Regions from separate parts of the Streptomyces sp. NPDC006208 genome, predicted to be linked through region 4. Evidence: riboswitches for the same ligand, from Rfam matches in the RefSeq annotation. Region 4 holds a riboswitch; each other region holds the start of a gene.
The links. A riboswitch is a leader RNA that binds a small molecule or an ion and turns the genes downstream of it on or off. The one in region 4 is predicted to bind cobalamin.

Region 1 (4,178 bases), on a different contig from region 4:
GGGCGGGCTCGTCCACCTGGATCACCGATGTGCCGGCCTCCTCGAGGTCGTTCACCTCGTCCCTCAGGGCCAGCGCGACCTGGCGGGCGGTCTCACCGAGCGGCTGGTCGTCGCGGACGAAGGACCAGGCGAGCATGGTGACCGGGCCGGTGAGCATGCCCTTGACCGGGCGGTCGGTGAGCGACTGGGCGTAGCGCGTCCAGCGCAGGGTCATCGGCTCGGGGCGGGAGATGTCACCGGCGAGGATCGGCGGGCGGACGTAGCGGGTGCCGTACGACTGGACCCAGCCGTGCCGGGTGGCGAGGTAGCCGGTGAGCTGCTCGGCGAAGTACTGGACCATGTCGTTGCGTTCGGGCTCGCCGTGCACCAGGACGTCGATGCCGGCCTTCTCCTGGAAGGCGATCACCTCGCGGATCTCCGCCTCGATGCGCCCCTCGTACGCATCCTGCCCGATCCGGCCGGCCCGCAACTCCGCCCGTGCGGCGCGCAGCTCGCCGGTCTGCGGGAAGGAGCCGATGGTGGTCGTCGGCAACAGCGGCAGACCGAGGTGGGTGCGCTGCGCCACGGCCCGCTCCGGGTACGGCTGCGGGCGGCGGGCGTCCGCGCCGGTGACCGCGGCCGTTCGGGCCCGTACGGCGGGGTCGTGGGTGAGTGCCGAGGCGGCGCGTGAAGCCAGGGCGGCACGGTTGGCGGCAAGTTCCGCGGCAATGGCGTCCGTGCCCCGGGCGAGCCCGCGGGCGAGGATGACGGTCTCGGTGGTCTTCTGCCGGGCGAAGGCGAGCCAGCGGGCGATGTGCGGGTCGATGTCCCGTTCGGTGGTGACATCGAGCGGCACGTGCAGCAGGGAGCAGGAGGCGGAGACGTCGACCCGGTCGGCGAGAGCGAGCAGGGTGCCGAGTGTGGCCAGTGACTTCTCGAAGTCGTTGATCCAGATGTTGCGTCCGTCGACGACACCCGCGACCAGCCGCTTGCCGGGCAGCCCGCCGACCGCCGCGAGGTCGTCGAGGTTGCCTGCGGCGGGCCCCGTGAAGTCCATGGCCAGCCCGTCGACGGGTGCCTTCGCGAGGACGGGAAGGGCCTCGCCCAGCCGGTCGAAGTACGAGGCGACGAGCAGCTTCGGCCGCTCCATGAGCGCGCCCAGCTCGCGGTAGGCGCGTGCGGCCGCGTTCAGCTCGGCCGGGGTGCGGTCCTGCACGAGAGCGGGCTCGTCGAGCTGCACCCACTCCGCGCCCGATGCGCGCAGTTCGGAGAGCACCTGTGCGTAGACGGGCAGCAGCCGGTCCAGCAGCGTGAGAGGTTCGAAGTCGGGAGCGACGCCCGGCGCGGGCTTGGCCAGCAGCAGATACGTCACGGGCCCGAGCAGCACGGGCCGGGCGGTCAGGCCCAGGGCGCGCGCCTCGGTGAACTCACCGACCTGTTTGCCGGAGTCGGCGCGGAAGACGGTGTACGGCCCGAGTTCGGGAACGAGGTAGTGGTAGTTGGTGTCGAACCACTTGGTCATCTCGAGCGGCAGCACGTCCTGGGCACCGCGGGCCATGGCGAAGTACCCGTCCAGCGCGTCCTTTTGGACGGCAGCGCGATGGCGGACCGGGATCGCACCGACCATCACACTGGTGTCCAGGACATGGTCGTAGTACGAGAAGTCACCGGTCGGGACCTCGTGGAGGCCGGCGTCGGCGAGTTGCTGCCAGTTGGCGCTGCGCAGCCGGGCGGCGGTGCGGTGCAGGTCCTGCGCCGAGACCCGGCCCTTCCAGTAGCCTTCGACGGCCTTCTTCAGCTCCCGGTTCGGGCCCTGCCGGGGGTGGCCGTACACGGTGGGTGTCACCGAACTGGTCACGGAACTGGTCACGGAACTCTCCTTCGCGAGTCGTGGGACGACCCCGGGCCGCATAGGGCGCGCGAAGGAACGGGGCAGCCGTGCCACCCGTACCGCCGACCCGCCCACGAGGTCACCGAGATCTCCGTGCGCGTCGTCGCACACGGGCAGTGGCAGGTCTTCGGACTCATGGGCGCGCCTCATGTCGGGCGAGGCACCTACTGGCCGTCGCTTCCCGGACCCGTACGACGGATCCAGTGCGTATGACGGCGATCGTTCCCACATACCGCTGCGGGGCAGTCCCGGATTCTCACCGGGTTCCCTCTTGCGACGCTCCTGCCTGGAGGGCAGGGGCGAACCAGCTGCGCGGCCAGCCTACGCCAGGGGGTGCACCACGGGGGCCGAGCGCCCTGTCTCCTGCTCCGCACCCGCTCCACAGCGGCCGCGGCAACGACCCGGTCCCTCAGCGGCGGGGGTGGACCCGCAACGGGGCCGACGCGAAGCGGCGTGACCCCGCTCGGGGACGCCTTGAGTCCCCGGGCCTGCGAATACGTATTGCCGGGATGTGGCGGTGCGGGGCGGCGAGGACGTGGATGATGGGCGCGGCATGACCGCGACCACCCGCTCCTGCGCACCCTCCGTGAGCCGCTGCCCCGCCGACGGCGGACAGGCCGAGCGGTGGCTGCGGGCTGGGCTCTTCGCGGTGATCAGTACGGTGCTGGCCGCGGCGGGCCATCATCTGGGATCGAAGGACCCGGTGCTGTGGCCGCGGCTGCTGGGGGCGGGGGTCATGGTGTTCCTCGCCGCCCTGCCGGGTGCGGGGCGTGCCCGTAGGCCGGCCCCGGTGCTGGCGGCGACGCTCGCCGCGCAACTGGTGCTGCACCGCGGTCTGTCCATGAGTTCCGGGGCGAGTGCAGTACCGGCGCACCGGGCCCATGGGGCTGCGGGCCAGGAGTACGCGACCCACCACAGCGTCTCGCTGATGCTCGTGGCGCATGTCGTGGCGGCCGCGTCCGTCGCCGTGCTGATGCAGCGCGCCGACCGGCGGCTGTCCGAGCTGCCGCATGCCGCGGGGCGATGGGTCGAGGCCGCCGCCGTCGCACTGGCCGCCGCGGCGGGGCGGCTGTCGCTGCGGCCTGCCGACCGGACGGGTCGGCAGGCCGTGCCGATGCCCGCCGCCCGTCGCCCTGTCCCGCTGCGGGCGCGGCTTGTTCATGTCGTGGTGCGCAGGGGGCCACCGGGGGCGGGGTGTTCCGTCGCCGTCCCCCTCGTCACGCGCCGATCAGCGCCGCACCCGAAAGAGCCCGCACACATGAACACATCACGCATCTCCCGGTCCGTCAGCCGCCTCGGGCTGGTCAGCGCCGCCGCGCTGGTCACCGTCGTCGCCGGGGCGACGACCGCGGCCGCGCACGCCGGGGTGACCGCCTCCGACGCCCGTGCGCTCGCCGAGAACGTCACCCTGACCTTCACCTCCGAGGCCGAGTCGGACACCGCCGGCATCAAGGAGCTGCGGATCGTCCTGCCCGAGGGCATCGCACCGGACGCGGTCACGCTCAAGGACGCCCCGAAGGGATGGAAGCTGACACCCACCGCGGAGGGTTACACGGTGGGCGGCACCACGCTCCAGACTGGTACGGACGCCGAGTACAGCGTCGTCGTACGACAGTTGCCGGATGCGACGTCCCTGGCGTTCAAGACCGTCGAGACATACGGCGACGGGAAGGTCGCGCGGTGGATCGAGGTGCCGGGCGACGGTGAGCAAGTGGAGAATCCGGCACCGCTGCTCAAGCTGGAGCCTGCCGCACGCGGCGCGAAGCCGATCACGCCGAGCCCGAGCACAAGCCCGGCCACGGACGGCAAGCCGTCCTCGGACGGGAGCGCGCCCGCGAAGTCTCCTGCGTCATCGGCGTCGCAGCCGGCGAAGGCCGGCAAGGAGAGCGACAGCGGCACCACGGGTGTCATCGTCGGTGTGATCGCTGCCGTGGCCGTCCTGGGCGCGGGCGGAGCGCTGTGGTTCAAGCGCCGTAACAGCGCCTCGGCATAGGGTCCGGCACGCGCGGGCCGCGAGCGTGCTGCCGCTCACGGTCCGCCGTGTGATCGCGGCCGCTGGGTGATCTCCCGTGCCGCGCGGATGCCCGCGCGGCACGGGGGCCCGCCCTGTCCGACGAAGCCCTGATCGCCCCCTGATCGCATTGGCCGAACAGCCCGCCGGATCAGCCGGTCAGATCAGCCCCTGCGCGAGCATCGCGTCGGCGACCCGCTCGAACCCCGCGATATTGGCCCCGGTCACATAGTCCCCGGGCACCCCGTAACGCTCCGCCGTCTCGTGGCAGATGCGGTGGATGTCGCCCATGATCCC
Region 2 (4,178 bases), on a different contig from region 4:
GCGATGATCCCTCGAACGACGCTTTTGGCGTATGCCTGATTCCGGCAGCGTCTGTCCGCCCGCCCGGCGATGCGCCGAGAAACGACTTCAGGCAACCGCGGCCGACCCGCGACCCACTGGAGGGATGGAGCCATCGGGGCCGGAGTTCACCGGCCCCGTCGTACGGCGCACCAAGGGGCTTTCGTTCCCGGACACGGCCGAGGAGGCTGCAATGGCTTGCTACGGAGCAGAAGCGCACGGAGAACGAGGCCGGGAGCGCCTCGACCGGAGCGGTCCCGCCCCCGTCGCCGCCTTCTGCAACCCGTTCAAGGACGGCATTCCTGAGGCGTTCGTCCTCACAGAGGACGAGGACGGGTGGGGGCACGTCCGGTATCTGTCCCAGGATCCGCCCGGGACCGGAAGATGGTTCCTCCGGGAGCTGCCGGGTCGGCCCTCTACGGCAACCGCGGTCGTGGTGACGGTCCAGGGGCTGACCGTCAGCGCGCACTGGACCGACGTGTCCGGCAACCTCTGGTGGGCGCCGCTCACACCGGGCGGCTTCGGCGATCGACCGGAAACGGCCGGGCGTCGAGGAGTTCCGGCGAACGGCGGCAAGCCGGCGGGCCGTTGGCCGACGGCAACCCGGCCCTGCCGGTGCCCGAGGGCGGCCGCGCGCCCACCAGTTGCGTCGGCCACCGGGAGATCGACGGTAAGGGCGTGGTCATCGCCCCCGCCGACGGCGGCCCCAAGAACCCGCCTGGTACCACAACTTGCGCGCCGACCCCTCCTGCCGGCCGCCGCCGCGACCCTTGCTTGCCGGGAATCGCCCGCCCACCCACAGGTCCGCGAGTACGGGCGGCCGCGAAGCCGCTGCTCGACGGGGTTCGGCCGGGGAACGGCGCCCGTGCGGAGACGCGAAGTCGCCGTCGTGGCAGGCGCCGCCACGACGGCGACTTCGCGTCCCTCCGGCCGGCTTCGGGTCAGCGGCCGGGCAATGACCTCGGAGTCCCGGACTTCATGAACACGGATCCTTCAGTGAGTCGAACCGCATTCCACCCAATTTCCTCCGGAATCGTAGCAGGCGAAGGGGGTGGCAATGTTTCCGGTGTCATTGGAAAGCTCTGCGACGATCTCATCTCCCTTCCAGATGGTGTACGTCTCCATAATCTGCCACACCCGGTAGATCTTGTTGAATGAGCTGGTGTTCACGATGCTTCGAGTCTCCGTAGAACTCACGGATTCCTTGAGGGTGATTGACTCACTCTGCCTGTAAGACTTTTCGAACGAGGCGTTGATCGTGGTGGTGATCGCCTCCCATCCGCCCTTCGCTTCCAAGCCCAGCTTCGTGATGAACTGGGTTTCCACGGTGGAGGAACGCTCGACACCGCTAATCGTCGCAATCGTCCAGCTCAGGCTCTCGTCCGGGGCGAGCGAGTACGACTGGCCGGAGAGGTTCCACCAGACCTCCCGGGTCACGGCCCCCTTTGAGTCGTGGGGGTTCTCCCCCTGCCCCACCAGGAAATTGTGTGCATCCGCTTCGGTCGGATACTTATTGGTCGCGGAGGCGCTGGGCGGGCCATCGCTCAGGACGCTCATATTGGGCACATAGTTGATTCTGGGGTCCCTGCGGGGGTTCACGTCGCCCGGCTGCGAGGCGGTGACGGTCAGGACGTCGATCAAGGCTCCCGAGTTGGCGGCCCTGACCAGCCAGGCGTCGTTGACCTTGCCTGAGTGCTCCTCCGTCTTGCCTCCGGGAGTCACCTTGTAACTCTTCCCGGAGAGCGAACCATCACGATTGATCAGGACGACCTGTATGGGAATCTGCAGATCGTTGTGGAACACCACTTTCTGCTCTGTCGTCGTGGGGTTGGGCTGGAAGGTGCCTTTCGCGTACTTCTTGAGATCCGCGAAACTGTCGGTAGCAGGCCGGCCGTGCAGTGAGTGCGGACCGCCTTCGGCCGCAGCCCTTGCCGTCGTCCCGAACCGGAACCAGCGCCCGGCCCGGCGGGCACTGTGCCCGTGCCGATGCCCGGACTGCCCGACCACGACGGACCCCACCTCGAGTTGGTGTTCCGCCTCACCGACCTCCGCCCGCCCCACCAGGGGCCGCCGGCATGTGCGGACGGTCCCGTGACGAACCGTTCGGAGTGACTCCGGACCGGCCAGCTTGTACAGAGCGCGCGAGAGCCTGCGGGGGCGTGTGTCGCCCGCGCCCGGGGGGGCGTGTGCCGCCGTTCGCCCCGGCCTGTCCGGCGCCCGGGCTTATGACGTGGAGCGTCCTTCTGCCATGATGTCCCGCGAAATAGGCGACGGCGGAACGAGGAAGCCGGTGTGAATCCGGCGCGGTCCCGCCACTGTGATCGGCGAGCGGATCCCGAACAGACCACTGCCCGGATGCGGGTGGGAAGGCCGGGACGAGCGTTGACCCGAGAGCCAGGAGACTCACGCGGTCGCCTCCTCGAAGTGACTGGGGCGGATTTCCCCGGAGAGGAGGGCTCGTCGGGATGCCCAGGAGACCATCGTCGGCCGGTGCGGTTCCGTGCCGGGTCGTGGTGTGCCGGGACTGTTGCTGTGGCAGTCCCAAGGTGACCGGGGTCGACCACGGGAAGCAGACCGCGCGTCTCGCCGAGGACGCGCCCGTCCGTGTCTCCGGCTGTCTCGACGTGTGCGACCAGGCGAACGTGATCGTCGTGCAGCCCTCGTCCGAGGGGCGCGCCGCGGGCGGCCGGGCGGCCTGGTTCGGCCTCGTCAACGACCCCGCCGCGACCGAGGACATCGCCGCCTGGGTACGGGCGGGCGGACCGGGCGTCGCCGCGCCACCGGACATCCTCGAGCTCTACGCCTTCACCCCGCCTCGGCGCGCCCGGTCCGTGCCGCTCCCCGACGCCGGCTGAGCCGCGGACGCCCCACCACCTTTCCCACGTCTGACCGAACGTCTTCCGACGACGAGTCTCTCGATTTTGACCAGCCTCCGGACCGCTGTCCGGACCGTTCAGGACCACCCCTGCGGTGAGAGGATCCACCACATGATGGGCAAGCGCCCGATATCCCTGCTGTCGGCCATGGCCGCGGCCCTACTGATATCCGGATGCGGCGGCACCGCAGCCCGGGACGACGCCTCGTCGGCGGACTCCACTGCCAAGGGGTTTCCGGTCACCGTGTCCAACTGCGGTGTGAAGACGACCTATCAGCGTCCCCCGCAGCGTTCGGTGTCGATGAACCAGCACGCGACCGAGGTCATGCTGGCACTGGGTCTGAAGAAGTCGATGGTGGGAACCGCCTATCTCGATGACAAGATCCTGCCGGAGTATCAGGAGGCCTACGACGGGATCAAGGTCCTGGCGAAGGAGTACCCCTCGTTCGAGACGCTGCTGACCGCCGAACCGGACTTCACCTACGGCGGTTTCGCCAGCACCTTCGACGAGAAGGAAGGGCGCAGCCGCGACGCACTCTCCAAGGCGGGGGTCAACTCCTATCTGAACATCGAGGAGTGCCCGTCCGGTCCGGTGACGATGGCCACGATGGACCAGGAGATCCGGAACGTGGCGAAGATCTTCGGCGTGCCGGACCGGGCGGAGCGGCAGTTGAAGAAGCTCCACGGCACGCTGGACAGGGTCGAGGGCAAGCTCGCCGGCGTCACCCCGGTGAAGATCTTCGTGTACGACAGCGGCGACAAGACCGCCTTCACCGCGGGCGGCGCGGGCATCGGCAACGAGATGATCAACCAGGCCGGCGGGGTGAACCTCTTCGCCGAGCTGGACAAGGCGTTCGGTGACGTGTCGTTCGAGCAGGTGGCCGAGCGCGCGCCCGAGGTGATCGTCATCTACGACTACGGCGACCAGTCCGTCGAGGACAAGAAGAAGTTCCTCCTCGCGAACCCGGCGCTGAAGGACGTACCCGCCATCAAGCACAAGCGGTTCGCGGTGCTGCCGTTGTCGTCCACGGTGCTGGGAGTCCGGGTGCCGTCCGGCGTGGAGTCCCTGGCCCGCCAGCTCCACCCGGACCGATTCAAGTGACCGACGCCACGGGCGTGTCGGAGGCGACGGAGGCGAAAGCGACGCCCGGGGCGACCGGCGCGACGAGTGAGCGGACGGCGGTGGCCGGTGCCCCCGCCGTCCGCCGCTCAGGGATCCCCTACCCGGTCGTGCTCCTGCTGCTGGCCGCGCTGCTGGCCGTCGCGGCCACCCTTGGGATCGCGG
Region 3 (4,178 bases), on a different contig from region 4:
CGGCCGAATGACCGAACACGGGCCTTGGCCACACACCCTGCCGGGGTCCGGGCGGCCCGGCACCTGCCTGATCCGCCGTCAACCGCATGGCGCCGCAACAAGCGTTGCGGCGCTATGTCGCGTTTCCCCCGCCGTGCCCGGAGCCTGGGCACAGTCGTTGCCGTACCGATATACGGACAGGGGGTGACTCGCTTCAAAACCCTCGCCTACATTTCCCTGCGCGTTACAGGTACAGCTGATCAGCGAGGGGACGGAGACAACGATGTCCGCAGTGCCCGAGGCGCCCGATGCGCCCGAACCGCCACAAGCGCCCGAAGCGAGGCAACCCGTCGTCACACCGGTGCGGGTCGTCATCGCCCTCTGCCTCCTCGCGCCCTTCGTGGCCATGCTCTGGGTGAGCTCCTACGCGAAGGTCGAACCGACGTTCATCGGCATGCCGTTCTTCTACTGGTACCAGATGTTCTGGGTCCTGCTGTCGACCGCGCTGACGATGGTCGCGTACCAGCTGTGGCAGCGTGACCAGCGCGCCCGCAAGGGAGGTGCGTCGCAGTGAAGGACGACGTGAACGGCGTCGCACTCGGCGTCTTCATCTTCTTCTTCCTGGCCGTCACGGTCATGGGTTTCCTGGCCTCGCGCTGGCGCAAGGCCGAGAACGAGCACAGCCTCGACGAATGGGGCCTGGGCGGCCGGTCGTTCGGCACCTGGGTGACCTGGTTCCTGCTCGGCGGCGACCTGTACACCGCGTACACCTTCGTCGCCGTCCCTGCGGCCATCTACGCGGCCGGCGCGGCCGGCTTCTTCGCCGTGCCGTACACGATCCTCGTCTACCCGCTGATCTTCACCTTCCTGCCGCGGCTGTGGTCGGTGTCGCACAAGCACGGCTATGTGACGACCTCGGACTTCGTGCGCGGGCGCTTCGGTTCGAAGGGTCTCTCGCTTGCGGTCGCCGTCACGGGCATTCTGGCGACGATGCCGTACATCGCACTGCAGCTCGTCGGTATCCAGGCGGTGCTCGACGTCATGGGCGTCGGCGGCGGCGAGACCACCAACTGGTTCGTCAAGGACCTGCCGCTGCTGATCGCGTTCGGCGTGCTCGCGGCCTACACGTACTCCTCCGGACTGCGTGCACCCGCGCTCATCGCCTTCGTCAAGGACACCCTGATCTACATCGTCATCGCGGTGGCGATCATCTACATCCCGATCAAACTGGGCGGCTTCGACGAGATCTTCGCCAGTGCCGGTGAGAAGTTCGCGACCATCAACGAGTCGACCGGCAAGCCGACCGGTGCCCTGGTACCGGGCGACCTGGGCCAGTGGGGTTACGCCACGCTGGCGCTCGGCTCGGCGCTCGCGCTCTTCATGTACCCGCACTCGATCACCGCGACCCTGTCCTCGCGCAGCCGCGAGGTGATCCGCCGCAACACCACGATCCTGCCGCTGTACTCCCTGATGCTGGGCCTGCTCGCGCTGCTCGGCTTCATGGCGATCGCCGCCGGCGTGGAGGTGGCCAACGGCCAGCTGGCGATTCCGCAGCTGTTCGAGAACATGTTCCCGGACTGGTTCGCCGGTGTGGCCTTCGCCGCCATCGGCATCGGCGCGCTCGTACCGGCGGCGATCATGTCGATCGCCGCGGCCAACCTCTTCACCAGGAACATCTACAAGGACTTCATCAAGCCCGATGCGACCCCGGCGCAGGAGACCAAGGTCTCCAAGCTGGTCTCGCTGCTGGTGAAGGTCGGCGCGCTGGTCTTCGTCCTGACCATGGACAAGACCGTCGCGATCAACTTCCAGCTGCTGGGCGGCATATGGATCCTGCAGACTTTCCCGGCCCTGGTCGGCGGTCTGTTCACCCGCTGGTTCCACCGCTGGGCGCTGCTCGCCGGCTGGGCGGTCGGCATGGTCTACGGCACCTGGACCGCGTACGGCGTCGCGACCCCGGCCCAGAAGCACTTCGGCGGCTCGTCCGATGTCATCCCCGGCATCGGTGAGATCGGCTACATCGGCCTCACCGCGTTCGTGCTGAACGTCGTCGTCACCGTGGTCCTCACCTTCGTCCTGCGGGCGGCCAAGGCCCCCGACGGCGTCGACGAGACCAGCCCGTCCGACTACACGGCGGACGCGGGCGACCCGGGCGTCCAGGTCGAACTCCCGCCGGCCACAGCGGGCGCCGGTCACTGACCGACCCACCGCCAACCAACAGCGGGCCGCCGGGAAACCGGCGGCCCGCTCTCGTCCACGACGAGAGCAAAACGGGCAACAACCTACCCACCGACACAACATGTGGTGGGTGACGCAACGGGCCGCCCCCACATGTATGCTCATGCTCGCTGTCGCCGCAGGGGAATCCGGTGCGAATCCGGAACTGTCCCGCAACGGTGTGATGTGGTGCACTTTGCCGCGCCCACAAGTCCGAGGACCTGCCGACGGTGCATCCGGTTCGACCGACCCGGGTGCCAAGACGTCCGGGTCTCGCGGTTGGGCCGGTGGACGCCGTGCACGGTGCTGCCCGCTGCGGCACGTACGCCGCACGGCCTTCCCCTCCCCCGCCGGTCCGGAACCGAGCGAGGGAGCACCACGTGACGATCGCGCCGGCCGATCCGGCCTCAGGCACCGTCGAGCAGACGGCCGACGGCCCCGGGACCGCGCTCCTGCGGCTCCTGACCGAGCTCACGGCCGACCTGCCCGACACCGACCCCGGCAGGGTCGCCGCCGCCGCGCTGCGCGGCCGGCACGCCGGGTCCGACGAGGCCGAACTGCGCTCCCTCGCCACCGACGCCGCCGCCGGACTGATCTCCGAGGACCCCGCCTACTCCCGGCTCGCCGCCCGGCTGCTGACCCGCACGATCGCCGAAGAAGCCGCCGGGCAGGGCGCGGTGTGCTTCTCCGCATCGGTCGCCGTGGGGCACCGCGAAGGCCTGATCGCCGACCGTACGGCCGAGTTCGTGACGCGGCACACGGCCCGCCTCGACGCCCTGATCGACCAGGGCGCCGACGACCGGTTCGGCTACTTCGGGCTGCGCACCCTCTACAGCCGCTATCTGCTGCGCCACCCGATCACCCGTCAGGTGATCGAGACCCCGCAGCACTTCATGCTGCGCGTGGCCGCCGGGCTCGCCGAGGACACCGCGTCCGACGGCGAGAGGGGGGCCCGCGCCCTGGACGAAGTCGCCGCACTCTACGGCCTGATGAGCCGGCTCGACTACCTCCCCTCCTCCCCCACGCTCTTCAACTCCGGCACCCGTCACCCGCAGATGTCGTCCTGCTATCTGCTGGACTCGCCGCTCGACGAGCTCGACTCGATCTACGACCGGTACCACCAGGTCGCCCGCCTCTCCAAGCACGCCGGCGGCATCGGGCTCTCGTACTCCCGTATCCGCGCCCGCGGTTCCCTCATCCGCGGCACCAACGGGCACTCCAACGGCATCGTGCCGTTCCTGAAGACCCTCGACGCCTCGGTCGCCGCGGTGAACCAGGGCGGCCGGCGCAAGGGCGCTGCCGCCATCTACCTCGAGACCTGGCACGCGGACATCGAGGAGTTCCTCGAGCTGCGTGACAACACCGGTGAGGACGCGCGGCGTACCCACAACCTGAACCTCGCACACTGGGTCCCCGACGAGTTCATGCGCCGTGTCGAGGCGGACGCCGACTGGTCGCTGTTCTCGCCCGCCGACGTACCCGGGCTGGTCGACCTGTGGGGCGAGGAGTTCGACACCGCCTACCGCAAGGCCGAGGCAGCGGGCCTGGCCCGCAAGACCATCGCGGCACGCGACCTGTACGGCCGGATGATGCGCACCCTCGCCCAGACCGGCAACGGCTGGATGACCTTCAAGGACGCGTCCAACCGCACCGCCAACCAGACCGCCGAGCCGGGCCGGGTCGTCCACTCCTCGAACCTGTGCACCGAGATCCTCGAGGTCACGGACGACGGCGAGACGGCTGTCTGCAACCTCGGCTCGGTCAACCTCGGTTCGTTCGTCCTCCCGTCCGGCGACCTCGACTGGCAGCGCCTCGACGAGACCGTCCACACCGCCGTGACCTTCCTGGACCGGGTCGTCGACATCAACTTCTACCCGACCGAGCAGGCCGGGCGTTCCAACGCCAAGTGGCGGCCGGTGGGCCTGGGCGCGATGGGCCTGCAGGACGTCTTCTTCAAGCTCCGGCTGCCGTTCGACTCGCCC
Region 4 (4,178 bases):
GGACTCGTCCGCTTGCGCACCGGACATGCCGCGAGCCGAAGCATTGCCCGGCACGGGCTCGCGGCGGGCCTCCGCCTCCGGTGAGGAGGCGGCGTCCGACGTGGGCTGCGTGGCGGCCGGGCCGGACGGGTCGTGCGGCCTTGGGGCAGGCGCAGGCGTCATGGGGTGCGCCGGCGGCGGGACTGCCACAGCGCCGCCACGCCCAGACCCAGTACCGCCGCGATGCCCGCCACCACACCGAGTGACGGGCCGCCGCCCGAGCTGTCCTTCGCGTCCCGCGACGGGCTCTCCTGCGCCGAGACCTGCTCGCCGCAGCCCGACTTCGGGTAGCCCGAGATCGCGCACAGCAGGGCCTGGCTGTTGTAGCGCAGCGGTTTCGCCACTGCCGCGAGCGCCTCCGCGCTCGTCGCGCCTTCCGCGACCTGCGCGCACGCCGTGCGCAGCGCGGGCGGGGCCTCGCTCTGAGGGGCGTCGCCCGCCGTGCCGGGGTCGATGACGAGCGCGATCCGCTTCCTGCCGTCCTTCGCCGGCGTCTTCGCGCATATCGCCGCGAAGTCCGGGCCCCGGCGCGGCTGCGCCGAGTCCCCGCTGTCCTCGCTCACCGAGAACCGGAACCCGTTCACGGACCCGTCGGCGGGCCGCGCCGTGGCCGGGCCCTCGGTGGCGTACGTCCACTTCGCCCCGCTGCTCTGCCAGAACGACCAGTAGCGGTAGCCGGCCGCCTGCGCGGGCGCCGCGCTCAGCACCGTGAGGACGGTGCCGAGCACGAACGCCAGGAAACGCGTGCGCATCACTGCCGCGGCTTCCTGCGGCCGCTGATCAGGAAGCCGGCGCCGACGCTGGCGACGAAGATCGCACCCACGATCCACCACATGGACAGGGACTCGGACTCCTCGTCCTTCTTCTCGTCACGCGAGGAGGGGGCGGGCGAGGGCGACGCCTTCTTCGGCGCGGGGCCCGTCGCGTTGAGCGCGGTCACCAGGTTCTGGCCGCCGAAGTCGGCCGGGTCCGCGCCGGCCGCGTGGGCCGCGAGGATCAGCTGGGCATAGGCGGCGGGGCCGCTCTCCTTGGCCCAGGCGGCCGCGTTCTGCTCCAGCCACGTCAGCGGCTTCTTCGCCTGCTCGGTCAGGCCCTGAGCGGTCAGTGCGACGACCGCGTCCGCCGTGTTCCCGAAGTCCGGCTTGGGCGCCGAGTCCTCGGCGCCCGGCATCGGCGGAGTGTTGAAGTACCCGGTCTTGGCAAGCCCGTTCGCGAGGTACGCCGCGCCGTTGTGGGCCGCCCCCTCGATCGTCGTCGCCTTCTCGCAGGCCGTGCCCTTGCCGTCCTTCGAGCCCGCCGTCACGACGAGGCCCTTGCCGTGCGCGCCGAGCACCGCGGCAGCGGTGGAGTCGGCGACGATGCCGGGGCTCTTGACCTGGTACACGAACGCCCCGCCGTCCTTGCCGCCGCACGGCTTGGCGAACGTCAGGAGCGCGTCGTACGGAGTCCTGCCGTCCTTCGACGTCACGTCGGCCGGCTGGTGACCGGCCGCGGCGAGCGCGCCGATGACGATGGAGGTGGAGTTCGCGTCGGAGGCCCCGCCCGGGTTGTAGCCCCAGCCGCCGTCCTTGTTCTGTACGGACTTCAGCCAGCCGACCGTCTTGTCCACGGCGGCGTCCTGCCCGCCGAGCGCGGCGAGTGCCTGCACGGCGGCGGCGCTCGCGTTGGTGTCCAGCGGAAGCTTGGCGTCGCACGCCTTCGCCGCGTCGGCGCGGTACGAGGGGAAGCCGCCGTCCGCGCACTGCTGCCCGGTCAGCCAGTCCACGGCCGCCTCGGCGGGCACGAAACCGGCCGTGTCCTGGGCGAGCAGCGCCAGCGACTGCCGCCAGACACCGTCATACGTCGGGTCGCCCGTGCCGTACAGGCCGGACGGCAGCGCCGCGGACGGGGTGGGGCTCGGCGCGGCGAAGGCGGCCGGTACCACGGCCAGTCCGAGCGCGGCGGAGACGGCGAGTGCTGCTGCGCAGCGGCGAACGGTGGTCATGGCGGGTGGTGCCTCTCCTGCTTCAGGGCCGGGCGCAGGCACACTGAGGCACCAGGCTCGGCTCCGTATCCCTCGACGGTGCCGGCCACCGGGCGGGTCCCGGTGAGCACGAGCCGGTCACGAACGCGTACGAGGCATTCCGACTCGCCGCCGGTGACGGCGGCTCACGGTTGCGGGTCAGTGCCGGATTTGCACCGGCTTCCCCCCGTACGGGCATGATGACGACATGCTTACTGTACCGGCCGGTCACCGGGCGGCGGCGGGGCGCAGGTCACAGGGCAAGGTCACGGTTCGGACGCCACGTACAGGGCGGGTGCGCTGCCCGGCACCACCTCCGCGCGGCCGAGCTTCACGAGCCTGCGCAGATGGGCCTCCGCCTCCGAGACCGCGATGTTGCGCGAGCCGTAGGGGATCTCGTCCCAGGGGCGGTTCCACTCCATCCGCTCGGCGACCTGCCACGGGGTGAGCGGCTGCGCCAGCAGGGCGAGCAGGCCGGCCAGGCGCTCCTCGTGGTGGACGAGCAGCTCCCTGACCCGGCCGGTCGCATCGGTGAAGGCGTGCTGGTGCGCGGGGAGCACCTCGGCGGGGGCGAGGCGGCCGATGCGCTCCAGGGAGTCGAGGTAGTCGCCGAGCGGGTCGGTGACCGTGGCGTCGTCCGGGTCCTCGTACAGGCCGATGTGCGGGGTGATCTCGGGGAGGAGATGGTCGCCGGAGAACAGCCGGCCGTTGCCCGCGAGCCGGGCGGGATGGGTCTCCTCGAGGTGCAGGCAGACATGGCCGGGGGTGTGGCCGGGGGTCCATACGGCGCGCAGCCTGCGGCCCGCGAGGTCGAGCAGCTCGCCGGGGACGATCTCCCGGTCGGGAAGCGCCGCGCGCAGCCCGGGGAGGCTGCCCGTGTGCCCGGCGGCGCGGGCGGCGTGCAGCGGGGCGGTGTGCTCCTCGGGGGCGCCGGCCCGGGTGAGCTTGTCGGCCAGGTAGTCGAGCCACAGCCCCGGCTCGGCCTCCCGGGTGCGGCGTACCACCATGGCGTCGGCGGCGTGCATCGCGATCCAGGCGCCGGACGCCTCGCGGACCTGTCCGGACAGGCCGTGGTGGTCGGGGTGGTGGTGGGTGACGACGACGCCGTGGACCTCGGCGACCGAGGTGCCGCACGCGGTCAGGCCGGCGGTGAGGGTGTCCCAGGACGCGGGGTCGTCCCAGCCGGTGTCGATGAGGACGGGACCGCGGTCGGTGTCGAGCAGATGGACCAGGGTGTGCCCGAGGGGGTTGTCCGGAATGGGTACCCGGAGGGAGCGCACCCCACCGCCGTGGTCGGTCACGTGGGGGTCGGTCGCCCGGGTGGTGGAGGGACGGCCTTCCGGCGCGCTCGTCCGTTCGCCTCTCGGCTCGTGTCCCGCTTCGTCCTTCGTCGACGGCACGCTCGTTGCCCCCTGTGGTCACGTGGAACTGATGCACCGTCAGGATGGCGTGCAAGGACGCTGCAGGGAAGCCCTTGCGGAAATGTCCGCAAGGGGCGAACGGGCTCCGGTCGGCCTGCCGCGGGCTCCGTCGAAGCTCCACCGTTCGGGTCCTCGGCCCGCACCGACCGGGAACCCGCGCACAGTTCCCCGTCGGTGACGCCCGGGCGCCCCGCCGGTGACGCCGGGTCACTCGCTGTCCGCCTCCGCCAGCGAAGCCCGTAACTGCTCCTGCAGCTCCGGGTGTTCTGCCGCTCGCTCCAGGGCCAGTGCCGCCCGGAACTCCCGTCGTGCCCGTGCCCGCGCTCCTGCCGCCGCGTACGACCGACCCAGGCGGCGGCGGATCTCCATCTCGAGTCGCGTGCGGTGCGGCTCCGAGCGCCGCGAGATGCCCGCGTGCAGCGCCAGCGCCTGGCGATGGCGGCGTTCCGCCTCCGCAAGGTCGTCCGTGACCGACCCCAGCCGTGTCAGCGTCAACGCCAGCAACAGCGGGTCGCCGGCCTCGCGCAGCAGTTCCTCACCCCGCAGCAGCACCGCCCGCGCCTCCCCCCGTTCGCCGAGCGCCTCATGACCGTCCGCAAGGGAGAGCAGGCGCTGGCTGATCGGTATCGGGCGGCCGTTGCGCTCCGCCGCGGCGAGCGCCGCCCGCGCGTCGGCAAACGCTGTGTGCACCTCCCCCCGCATGAACCGGCTCATCG

Region 1: linked by a shared signal. The riboswitch ahead of metE (5-methyltetrahydropteroyltriglutamate--homocysteine S-methyltransferase) and the one ahead of ABZ208_RS14315 (prenyltransferase/squalene oxidase repeat-containing protein) in region 4 are both predicted to bind cobalamin.
Region 2: linked by a shared signal. The riboswitch ahead of ABZ208_RS27600 ((2Fe-2S) ferredoxin domain-containing protein) and the one ahead of ABZ208_RS14315 (prenyltransferase/squalene oxidase repeat-containing protein) in region 4 are both predicted to bind cobalamin.
Region 3: linked by a shared signal. The riboswitch ahead of ABZ208_RS16365 (ribonucleoside-diphosphate reductase subunit alpha) and the one ahead of ABZ208_RS14315 (prenyltransferase/squalene oxidase repeat-containing protein) in region 4 are both predicted to bind cobalamin.

Annotation. Positions count from the first base shown of each region.
Region 1 is NZ_JBEXSW010000013.1:56,965-61,142, forward strand. Features, by position in the region: gene metE (5-methyltetrahydropteroyltriglutamate--homocysteine S-methyltransferase) at 1-1,891, opposite strand, end outside; cobalamin riboswitch at 1,971-2,194, opposite strand; gene ABZ208_RS12810 (DUF1775 domain-containing protein) at 2,424-3,863, shown strand; gene gdhA (NADP-specific glutamate dehydrogenase) at 4,041-4,178, opposite strand, start outside.
Region 2 is NZ_JBEXSW010000038.1:15,638-19,815, forward strand. Features, by position in the region: gene ABZ208_RS27595 (hypothetical protein) at 1,012-2,025, opposite strand; cobalamin riboswitch at 2,253-2,444, shown strand; gene ABZ208_RS27600 ((2Fe-2S) ferredoxin domain-containing protein) at 2,484-2,873, shown strand; gene ABZ208_RS27605 (ABC transporter substrate-binding protein) at 3,006-3,995, shown strand; gene ABZ208_RS27610 (iron ABC transporter permease) at 4,076-4,178, shown strand, end outside.
Region 3 is NZ_JBEXSW010000017.1:109,664-113,841, reverse strand. Features, by position in the region: gene ABZ208_RS16375 (DUF3311 domain-containing protein) at 263-553, shown strand; gene mctP (monocarboxylate uptake permease MctP) at 550-2,178, shown strand; cobalamin riboswitch at 2,308-2,440, shown strand; gene ABZ208_RS16365 (ribonucleoside-diphosphate reductase subunit alpha) at 2,577-4,178, shown strand, end outside.
Region 4 is NZ_JBEXSW010000014.1:158,243-162,420, reverse strand. Features, by position in the region: gene ABZ208_RS14320 (SCO2322 family protein) at 159-791, opposite strand; gene ABZ208_RS14315 (prenyltransferase/squalene oxidase repeat-containing protein) at 791-2,023, opposite strand; cobalamin riboswitch at 2,135-2,256, opposite strand; gene ABZ208_RS14310 (MBL fold metallo-hydrolase) at 2,308-3,342, opposite strand; gene ABZ208_RS14305 (BTAD domain-containing putative transcriptional regulator) at 3,670-4,178, opposite strand, start outside.